Regions from separate parts of the Massilia sp. P2_C2 genome, predicted to be linked through region 3. Evidence: predicted binding sites of a transcription regulator. Region 3 holds the regulator's gene; each other region holds the start of a gene.
The links. Region 3 encodes FNR, which switches genes on or off when oxygen is low (the NO sensors DNR and NnrR bind a similar motif). Its sites were predicted from a motif close to TTGATNNNNATCAA; they were not measured.

Region 1 (3,278 bases), on a different contig from region 3:
ACGCTGACTTCATCGCGCCGCGCCGCCCTCGCGCTCGCGCAGGAAATGACGAGCGAACTGCGCGAGAGCCAGACCAGGCTGCAGSTGTCGCACCAGAAGCTCAGGCGCCTGGCCGACCATGCCTACCAGATCAAGGAAATGGAGCGCAAGCGCATCGCGCGCGAGATCCACGACGACCTCGGCCAGAGCCTGCTGGCGCTGCGCATCGAAGCCGAACTGCTGGCCGGACGCACGAAGGGCACGCACAGCCACCTGCACAAGCGCGCCCGCGCCACCCTGCTGCAGATCGATACGACGATCAAGAGCGTGCGCCAGATCATCAACGACCTGCGCCCGACCGTGCTCGACCTCGGGCTGTCCGCGGCCGTCGAATGGCAGGTCAACCAGTTCCAGCGGCGCACGGGCATCCAGTGCGAGGTGCAGGACGACCATGGCGAGATCGCCCTGCCCGACCACTGCGCCACGGCCTTCTTCCGKATCCTGCAGGAATCGCTCACGAACATCGTGCGGCACGCCAACGCGACGCGCGTGAAGGTGGAGCTGCGCCTGAACGGCGGCTGGCTGTCGCTGACGGTGCGCGACAACGGTTGCGGCCTGCCGCCTGGCGGGCGCAACAAATACGGTTCATTCGGTCTGGTGGGCATCGAGGAGCGCATCGTGATCCTCGGGGGCACCTGCGCCGTGTTCAGCGAGCCGGACGGCGGCACGACCGTGATGGTGTCGGCACCCGTCATGGGAGGATTGACGCAGCCGATCCCCGAACCATTCAAGCATGGCCAGGGTTCGCCCCTGATCTGAATCCGCGCACTTCCAGCCTCTCGCCCGCTCCGCAACGGGCGGCCAGGTCGCCTTTCCGACCTCGCTTCTCTCCCAGGTCGGCACTACCCCATCAAATCGTCACTGCATAGCCATTCAGGCAACAAATGTTGTTTGTTTGATAAATATCAATATCACAACTAATTGCCTCAGCTACATTGATCACATGTAAGACACATCTGCAAATCCGACAGTGTGTTGCCGTAGGTCATCGCATGAAGCACGCAAATATTGTAGCCGGCATTTGATTTATCGCACAACCATAACTTGAGATAGCAGTACTCAACCAATCAATGAGGACAACCATGAACGCCAACGACCTGTTTAAAGCTGTGACGCAACTCGACCTGGAACCGATCAAGATGAAACTGATGCATGTGGAATCGGGCGAAGGCTGGAGCCTGGAAAAGGCCAATGCCGTCGAAAAGGAATACCGCCGCTTCCTGTGCCTGATGAAGATCTACCCGGACGAGGACACCGCGCCGCTGGTCGACGTCGACACGTTCTGGCACTACCACATCCTCGACACGATGAAATACGCCGCCGATTGCGAGCAGGTGTTCGGCTACTTCCTGCACCACTATCCGTACGTCGGCATGCGCGGCGGGGACGATGAGCAATTCCGCCTGGACAGCGGCGAGCGCATGCGCGAACTGTACGAAGCCACCTTCGGCGAAGCCTATCCGGGCATGGCAGCACGGAGCGAAGATGGAGCGCACACGGGCTATTGCGCCGGGCCACGCGTCAGGGCGCAAGCCGCTCGTGGCGAGGGCGCCGTGGCGGCCACCGCGTACTGCGCCGGCCCCCGTGTCGAAACGGCCTATTGTGCCGGGCCGCGCATCAAGGTGCAGGCCGCCCGTGGCGAGGGCGCCGTGGCAGCCACCGCGTACTGCGCCGGCCCCCGTGTCGAAACGGCCTATTGCGCCGGGCCGCGCGTCAAGGCGCAGGCCGCCCGTAGCGAGGGCGCCGTGGCGGCCACCGCGTACTGCGCCGGTCCCCGTGTCGAACCCGCCTATTGCGCCGGGCCGCGCATCCGACCAGCCGGACCTCAGGCGGATACGCCCCGCGCCGACAGCATCCCGGCCGCGCTGTCCGCCTGACGATCTATCCGGGGCAGACTGTCTTGCCGGCTACAGTCGCCCCACGCTGACAAACCTGCCCGCTCGCAAGCGGGCTTTTTCGTTTCCCGGCGCCTGCGATATATATCGATTGCATAAGAGAACAACTCTTCGAACTGCTAGGTACAGCCGGAGCGCAAGACAAGTATTTTACAAAAATTAACATTGCATGCTCGACAGCGCCGGAACACATCTTGAGAGACGTATTTTCATGGCAACAACACTGAGAGATGCGTTTTCGGTCACGCGGTTCTCGTTCTGGGCAGGCGCCCTGCTGTCCTCGCTGGTCGGCAGCGTGCTGTACATGATCACGACCCATTCGATCGAAGGCGACGCCGAGGCGCGCTTCGTCAACCATGCGAAACACGCGCAAAGCGTCATCAGCGTCCGATTGAAATCGTATACCGACCTGCTGCGCGCTGCGGGCAGCATGTTGCAGAGCACGGACATCATGACGCACCGCCGGTTCCACGAATACGTGCTCGGCCTGAACCTGCCGCGCAATTATCCGGCCGTCGACAGCATGAATTTCGCCGTCTACGTCACCGAAGCCGACAGGGAAGCCTTCATGGACGACCTGCGCGAGGAAATGTCGCACCATCTCGGCAAGGGTGCGACGCTGGAGATCTCGCCGCCGGGCGTCCGGCCCGACTATCTGCCGATCGCCTACTTCGAACCCGACCCGAAAAATCCGGCGCTGTATGGGATCGACCTGGCGACCAATCGCTACTTCAACAAGCAACTGATGGCAGCGCGCGACAATGCGACGCTGTACGCGGCCGGCACGCCGATTCCCGCGCTGTCCACGCCGAACAACATCTTCCTCGGCATGCGCACGCCGGTCTACCAGTTCGGCTTGCCGCTCGACACCGTGGAGCATCGCCGGGCGGCCTACGCCGGCTCGCTCGGGATCGCGTTCAACATGCCCAAACTGCTGCATGGCGTGATCGACGAGATCCCGATCAAGGGCCTGCGCATGACCCTGTACGATACCGGCCCCGGCACCGACACCTACGGCCGGGATACCAGCGGCCGCCCGCTCGCACTGTTCGACAGCCGCGGCACCGCCGGCAATCCCACGCCTGCCCTCGACAGCGGCGACGACGTATTCACTACCACGCTGCCGCTGGATTTCAACGGACGCCCCTGGAAGACCGTCTACAGTGTCCGCAAATCCGCGCTGTACACGGAATTCGACACCTATTATCCGAAGCTGATGATGGCGTTCGGCTTCCTCGGCTCGGTCCTGCTGTATGCCCTGTTGCATACGCTGACTTCATCGCGCCGCGCCGCCCTCGCGCTCGCGCAGGAAATGACGAGCGAACTGCGCGAGAGCCAGACCAG
Region 2 (3,278 bases), on a different contig from region 3:
TCGATCTCGATGAGGCCGTCGCGTTCCAGCTCGGCCAGCTCTGCCAGCTCGCGCTCGAAATAGGTGTGGAAAGCGATCGGGAACGCCTGCTCGATGGCGGCGATGGACAGTTCGAACTGGCACATCAGCTTCTGGATCATGCTGCGGCGCAGGACGTCGTCCATCGACAGGCGTATGCCGCGCGCCACCGGCAACTCGTTGCGGTCGAGCGCGTCGTAATAGGCGTCGAGCGTCTTGACGTTCTGGCTGTACGTGGCGCCGACGGCGCTGATGGCCGACACGCCACAGGACACGAGGTCGGTGTCCGCGTGCGTCGAATAACCCTGGAAATTGCGGTGCAGGCGGCCCTGCATCTGGGCCACGGCGAGGTCGTCGTCGGGCTTGGCGAAATGGTCCATGCCGATGTAGACATAGCCCGCGGCCGTCAGGCGCTCGATGCACAGCTGGAGCATGCGCAGCTTCGTGTCGCTGTCCGGCATGTCCGCTTCGTTGATGCGGCGCTGCGGCTTGAACAGGTGCGGCATGTGCGCGTAATGGTAGACGGCGATGCGGTCCGGGGATGCCGCGATCACCTTGTCCAGCGTGGCGCGCATCGTGTCGGTCGTCTGTTTCGGCAGGCCGTAGATCAGGTCGATGCTGACGGAACGGAAACCCGCGTCGCGCGCGGCCTGGATGATGGCGCGCGTCTCGGCCTCGGGCTGGATGCGGTTCACGGCCTCCTGCACGTCCGAATCGAAGTCCTGCACGCCCAGGCTGATGCGGTTGAACCCCTGGCGCCGCAAGCTGTGCACGCGGCCGATCGACACGGTGCGCGGATCGATCTCGATCGAATACTCGCCGACGCTGTCCGGCGCAAAGCGGAAGCAGCGGCGCAGGTGCGTCATCAGGTCTTCCATCTGCGAATCCGACAGATAGGTCGGCGTGCCGCCGCCGAAGTGCAGCTGCTCGATGTCGTTCATGCCGGCGAACAGGCGGCCCTGCATCTCCACTTCGCGCTTCAGGTAGGCGAGATAGGTGGCGGCCTTGTCGCGGTTCTTCGTGACGATCTTGTTGCAGGCGCAGTAGTAGCAGACGGTGTCGCAGAACGGAATGTGCAGGTACAGCGACAGCGGCTTGCCGGCCCCGCGCGTGCGCAGGTCGGCGACGGCGTGCAGGAAATCGCGGTAGCCGAACGATTCCGTGAAGCGGTCCGCCGTCGGATACGAGGTATAACGGGGGCCGTTGCGGCTCAACCGGGCGATCAGGCCGGCGTCGAATTCGACGACGGGCTGGAACGCATGGAGCGCCGGGGCGCGGGGGACTGCATCGAACATCTTGAAACTCCTTCCTGCATTGTATGAAAGGAGTTTATTGAGGGGGTCTCGCAAAATCCTTGACTTGCATCAAAAATCCAAAAACCGGGTCTGGTACCTTGGCCGGCTCGTTGCCGCGACGACGCATGCGCCTGGTGGGCTCGGGGAGCCCACCCTACGGTAATCGTGACATCGTATGGTGGGCACCCCGTGCCCACCATGGGTGTAACGGCACGGGCGGTCTGACGATTATCGGGCGAGTTTAAAGACCGACAACACCTGCGCCAGATGCCCCGCCTGCGCCGCCACACTGGCCGACGCCGCGGCCGATTCCTCGACGAGGCCGGCGTTCTCGCGCGTGATGCCATCCAGTTGCACCAGCGCCGCATTCACCTCCGCGATGCCCTCGTTCTGCACGCGCGACGCTGCCGTGATGTCTTCCATGATGACGGCCGCGTCCTGCACCGAGGTCACGACTGCGCGCATCGTGCGGCCGGCAGCATCCACCAGCTCGTTGCCCTGCCCGACCTTGTGCACGGAATCGTCGATCAGCGCCTTGATTTCCTTCGCCGCCCCGGCCGAGCGCTGCGCCAGGCTGCGCACCTCGCCCGCCACGACGGCGAAGCCGCGCCCCTGCTCGCCCGCGCGCGCCGCTTCCACCGCGGCGTTCAGGGCCAGGATATTGGTCTGGAACGCGATGCCGTCGATCAGGCCGATGATGTCGACGATGCGCGTGGCCGATCCGCTGATCTGGCCCATCGTGCTGCCGACTTCCTGCACCGCCTCGCCGCCGCGGCCGGCCACGCGCGACGCCTCGCCCACGAGGCCATCGGCGCGCTCCGCGCTGTCGGTGTTCTGGCCCGCCTTGGCGGCGATTTGCGCGAGGCTCGCGGCCGTCTGCTCCAGGCTGGCGGCCTGCTCCTCCGTGCGCTGCGCCAGGTCCTGGTTGCCCTCGGCGATGGCGCGCGTCGCGGCCTCGATCGAGTCGACACTGGTCCGCACGTCGCCCACGATTGCCGTCAGGTTGATGTTCAGCTGGCGCAGCGCCAGCAACAGGCGGCCCATCTCGTCGTCGCGCCCGCGCGCGGGCATGCGCGACAGGTCGCCACCGGCCAGCGCGTACACCGCGTCCAGCGCCGTCTGCATCGGCGCGACGATGGCGCGGTGCAGTTCGGCCCAGGCGGCCAACGTCAGTGCGGCGCCGGCCAGGGCCAGCAGGCGCCAACCCCATTCGTGGGTGACGCCGGCCAGCGCCAGCATCAGCACCGCCTGCGCGCTCATCATGATGCCCAGGCGCCGGCCCAGCGGCAGGTGGCGCAGGTCCAGCAGGCCGGCCCACCAGGCCGTGCGGACGGGAGCGCCGCGGCGGATGGTCAATCCGTCGGCCCGGCCGGCGCGCATGCGCTTGTAGAGGGCCTCGGCCCGCTCGACCTGGTCGCGCGTGGGACGCGTGCGCACCGACATGTAGCCGACCGTCGCGCCGGCCTCCTTGATGGGGACCACATTCGCGACGACCCAGTAGAAATCGCCGTTTTTTCGACGATTTTTCACGAGTCCTGTCCACGGCTCGCCCGCCTGCAGCGTTTGCCACAGGTCAGCAAACGCCTCGGGCGGCATGTCCGGGTGGCGGACCATGTTGTGGGCCTTGCCGATCAGTTCTTCCTCGGCGAAGCCGCTGACCTCGATGAAGGTCGGGTTGACATAGGTGATACGGCCCTTCGTATCGGTCTTCGAGACGATGGATTGGCCGTCCTGCAACGGATATTCGATACCCGTGACGGGCAGATTGGTACGCAAGCGTGACTCCTTGTTGTCCTGGCATGGTTTTATTGATTTTTGGAAATTTTATGAAATCACGGCTGGTTTGCTCCTTGATGCAGATCAAAAATGGCGGAATAACTGTTAAACGGCCACGGCAAGAAACACGGGCGCCGCCCGGCCGTTAAAATGATGTACCCTGCGCGCAAATGCCCGCTGGGATCGCTA
Region 3 (3,278 bases):
CGTTCCAGCTGTGCGTGAGCACGAGGCTGCCGAGGCGCGGAATACCGATGGCGTAGCGGGTGCGCTCGGCGTCCATGTCCGGCACGCCGAACAGCAGCAGCGGCAGCGGCTTGCCGTCGCCCTGCCAGTGGCCTTCGAGGGCCGCGATCTTCGCGGGCTGGTGCTTCAGGGTGTTGAGCCCGTGCAGGTCGCCCACGAATGCCTGCACAGGCGCCACGGCCACCATCATCCACATCGCCATCGAGAACATCGTGCGCAGCGCCGGGCCATCCTTGCCGCGCCGCAGGTGCCATGCGGCGGAGGCGCCGACGAACAGCGCCGTCGACAGGAACGCGGCAYTGGCCATGTGCGCGAGGCGGTACGGGAACGACGGATTGAACACGATGGCGAACCAGTCGGCGGGCACCATGCGCCCGTCCGCGATGAGATAGCCCTGCGGCGTCTGCATCCAGCTGTTGGCGCCGAGGATCCACGTGGCCGAAATCAGCGTACCCAGCGCCACCATGCACGTGGCGAGGAAATGCAGGCCCGGGCCGACGCGCGTCCACCCGAACAGCATCACGCCGAGGAAGCCCGCTTCCAGGAAAAAGGCCGTCAATACCTCGTAGGCGAGCAGCGGCCCCGTGATGGGTCCGGCATACTCCGAAAAGAAACCCCAGTTGGTGCCGAACTGGTAAGCCATGACAATGCCGGACACGARGCCCATGCCGAAGGCGACGGCGAAGATGCGCAGCCAGAAGTGGTACAGGTCGAGGAAGACCTGGCGCCGCGTCATCAGCCAGCACCCTTCGAGCACGGCGAGATAGCTGGCCAGGCCGATGGTGATGGCCGGGAACAGGATGTGAAACGACATCGTGAATGCGAACTGGACGCGCGCCAGGTCCAGGGCCGTCGAGCCATGCATGCCGAATCCTCGTCGTTGCGATGGACGGAATCTAGCATGGCTCATCCCGCGCACGGTTGGCGGCATCGGCGTGCCGTGTCTGCCATATTCGTGCGCGAACACTACACTTCATGTAGCACTGCGACAATGAATGTTTGATTTCCATCGGGATCACGGCATGAATACGTCTATAATCAAGGCACTACCCCGAGGCGCTCTCCATGATTTCCGCTGATACCATTACTTTCGATAAACCCATCAATGTCAACGCGCTGAAGATCAGTTGCGCGGCATGCAGCATGCACCAGCTGTGCCTGCCGATGGGCCTGGAAGACGCGGACATCGACCGCCTGGACAAGATCATCGGCAAGCGCCGGCGCCTGGAACGCGACGAGCCCTTGTACAAGATGGGCGATCCGTTCCGCAACCTGTACGCGGTGCGCTTCGGCCACTTCAAGACGTACCAGATCAACGCGGCGGGCGAGTCGCAGATCACGGGTTTCCAGATGGCCGGCGAGCTGCTCGGCATGGACGCCATCAGCGGCGACCGCCACCACTGCGACGCCGTCGCGCTGGAAGACAGCGAAGTCTGCGAAATCCCGTTCGCGCACCTGGAAGAACTGTTCGGCCAGGTGCCTGCGCTGCTGCGCCACTTCCACCGCATCATGAGCCAGGAAATCACACGCGAGCAAAACGTCATGCTGTTGCTGGGCAATATGCGCGCCGAGCAGCGTTTCGCCGTCTTCCTCATCAACCTGTCCGCCCGCTACGCGGCACGCGGCTATTCGGCCACGCGCTTCCAGCTGCGCATGTCGCGCGAGGACATCGGCAACTACCTCGGCCTGACCATCGAAAGCATCAGCCGCCTGCTGTCGCGTTTCAAGAAGCTGGGCCTCGTGCAGGTCGACAAGCGCGAAGTCGAGCTGCTCGAACCCGTGCGGCTGAAGGCAATGGCGGCCGGGACGGAGCAGTGCAGCCCGATGGCCTGATCGGGCTCACGCGGACGTCAGGGTGCATCCGCCACGATCGTAAGCGTCCGCACGCCATCCCACCCTTTCGCCAGCCGCCAGTCGCGCAGCCCGCCTTCGACGACGACCTGCCAGTGCGTGCGTTCCAGCGCGGGCAGCGCCACCTTGAACGTGCCGTCTTCGGCCGGACGCACGAACAGGCGCAGGTCGCGCTGCGGCAGCGTCGGGTGCGCGAGGTAGATCGTGAACGGGGCCGCTTGCGCCGTACCCGTGCGCGCAGCAAGTCGGCCCGATAGCATGCCCGTCTGCGCGTCGTAGTGTGCCTGCAAAGTCAGCCCGAGCTTCGTCGCCGCGCGGTCGCGGCGCAGCTCCTGGTTGATCGCCTTGCCCTGCTTGTAGTAGTCGCCCACGACGAGGGCGTCCGGATGGCCGACGGCGAGCCAGGCGACGAAGGCGCCTCCCACCAGCACCGTGGCCGGGCCGAGCATCAGGAACCACGGCCACCGATGGGTGTACCAGGGGCCGGCCCCGGTGGAGTGTGAAGTCGCGTGCATGTTGTTGATCCTGTTGTCGTTTATCTCGGTACGATGAAGACGGCCTTCTCGGTCACGTGCAGCGACGGCTCGTCCTGCGCCGTCACGGTGAAGGCCAGCGCGTTCGACCCCGTCGGTGCGGCGCCATGCGCGACGCGCACGCGCACGGGCACGGCGCGCGCGGAGGCGCCGTCCAGTTCGACGATATCCTCGTCCACGACGGTGGCGGAGCGGATGCCGCTCACCGCGATGTGGAACAGATGCCCCTGTTCGCCCGTGTTCATCAGCTGCAGGCGGTACACGTTCTCGATCTGGCCGCCCTCCACTTCGCGGCCCATCGAACCGCGGTCGCGGATCACGTCCAGCTTCAGCGGCGTCCGCAGCGCCAGCGCCGTGCTCATGCCGGCCGCCATCAGCACGAGCACCAGGCCGTAGCCGATCGTGCGCGGGCGCAGCAGGCGCGCGCGGATCTGCTGCGCATCCCAGCCGCCGGCCAACGCGTTTTCGGTGGCGTAGCGGATCAGGCCATGCGGCTTGCGCACCTTGTCCATCACGCCGTCGCAGGCGTCGATGCAGGCGGCGCAGCCGATGCATTCGTATTGCAGGCCGTTGCGGATGTCGATGCCGGTCGGGCAGACCTGCACGCACAGGCTGCAGTCGATGCAGTCGCCGTCGGTTTTCCCTGCCTTGCCGGTGCGGGCCGCTCCCCTGGGTTCGCCGCGGACGTGGTCGTAGCTGACGATCAGCGTGTCGCGGTCGAACATCGCGCTCTGGAAGCGGGCGTACGGGCACATGTACTTGCAGACCTGCTCGCGCATCCAGCCCGCGTTGCCGTAGGTGGCGAACGAATAGAACAGGATCCAGAACGCTTCCCATGGCCCGAGGCCCAGGTGC

Region 1: a site for FNR is predicted at 935-948, ahead of AC1DYX_RS29250 (glycine-rich domain-containing protein). Genes of this name have one in related genera too.
Region 2: a site for FNR is predicted at 1,373-1,386, ahead of hemN (oxygen-independent coproporphyrinogen III oxidase). Genes of this name have one in related genera too.

What each region holds. Positions count from the first base shown of each region.
Region 1 is NZ_JBFUDR010000456.1:244-3,521, forward strand. Features, by position in the region: partial or broken gene AC1DYX_RS29245 (sensor histidine kinase) at 1-798, shown strand, start outside; gene AC1DYX_RS29250 (glycine-rich domain-containing protein) at 1,122-1,916, shown strand; partial or broken gene AC1DYX_RS29255 (CHASE domain-containing protein) at 2,146-3,278, shown strand, end outside.
Region 2 is NZ_JBFUDR010000202.1:3,703-6,980, forward strand. Features, by position in the region: gene hemN (oxygen-independent coproporphyrinogen III oxidase) at 1-1,313, opposite strand, end outside; gene AC1DYX_RS20945 (methyl-accepting chemotaxis protein) at 1,542-3,089, opposite strand.
Region 3 is NZ_JBFUDR010000234.1:2,527-5,804, forward strand. Features, by position in the region: gene AC1DYX_RS22435 (cytochrome ubiquinol oxidase subunit I) at 1-904, opposite strand, end outside; gene fnr (fumarate/nitrate reduction transcriptional regulator Fnr) at 1,105-1,872, shown strand; gene AC1DYX_RS22445 (FixH family protein) at 1,890-2,405, opposite strand; gene ccoG (cytochrome c oxidase accessory protein CcoG) at 2,426-3,278, opposite strand, start outside.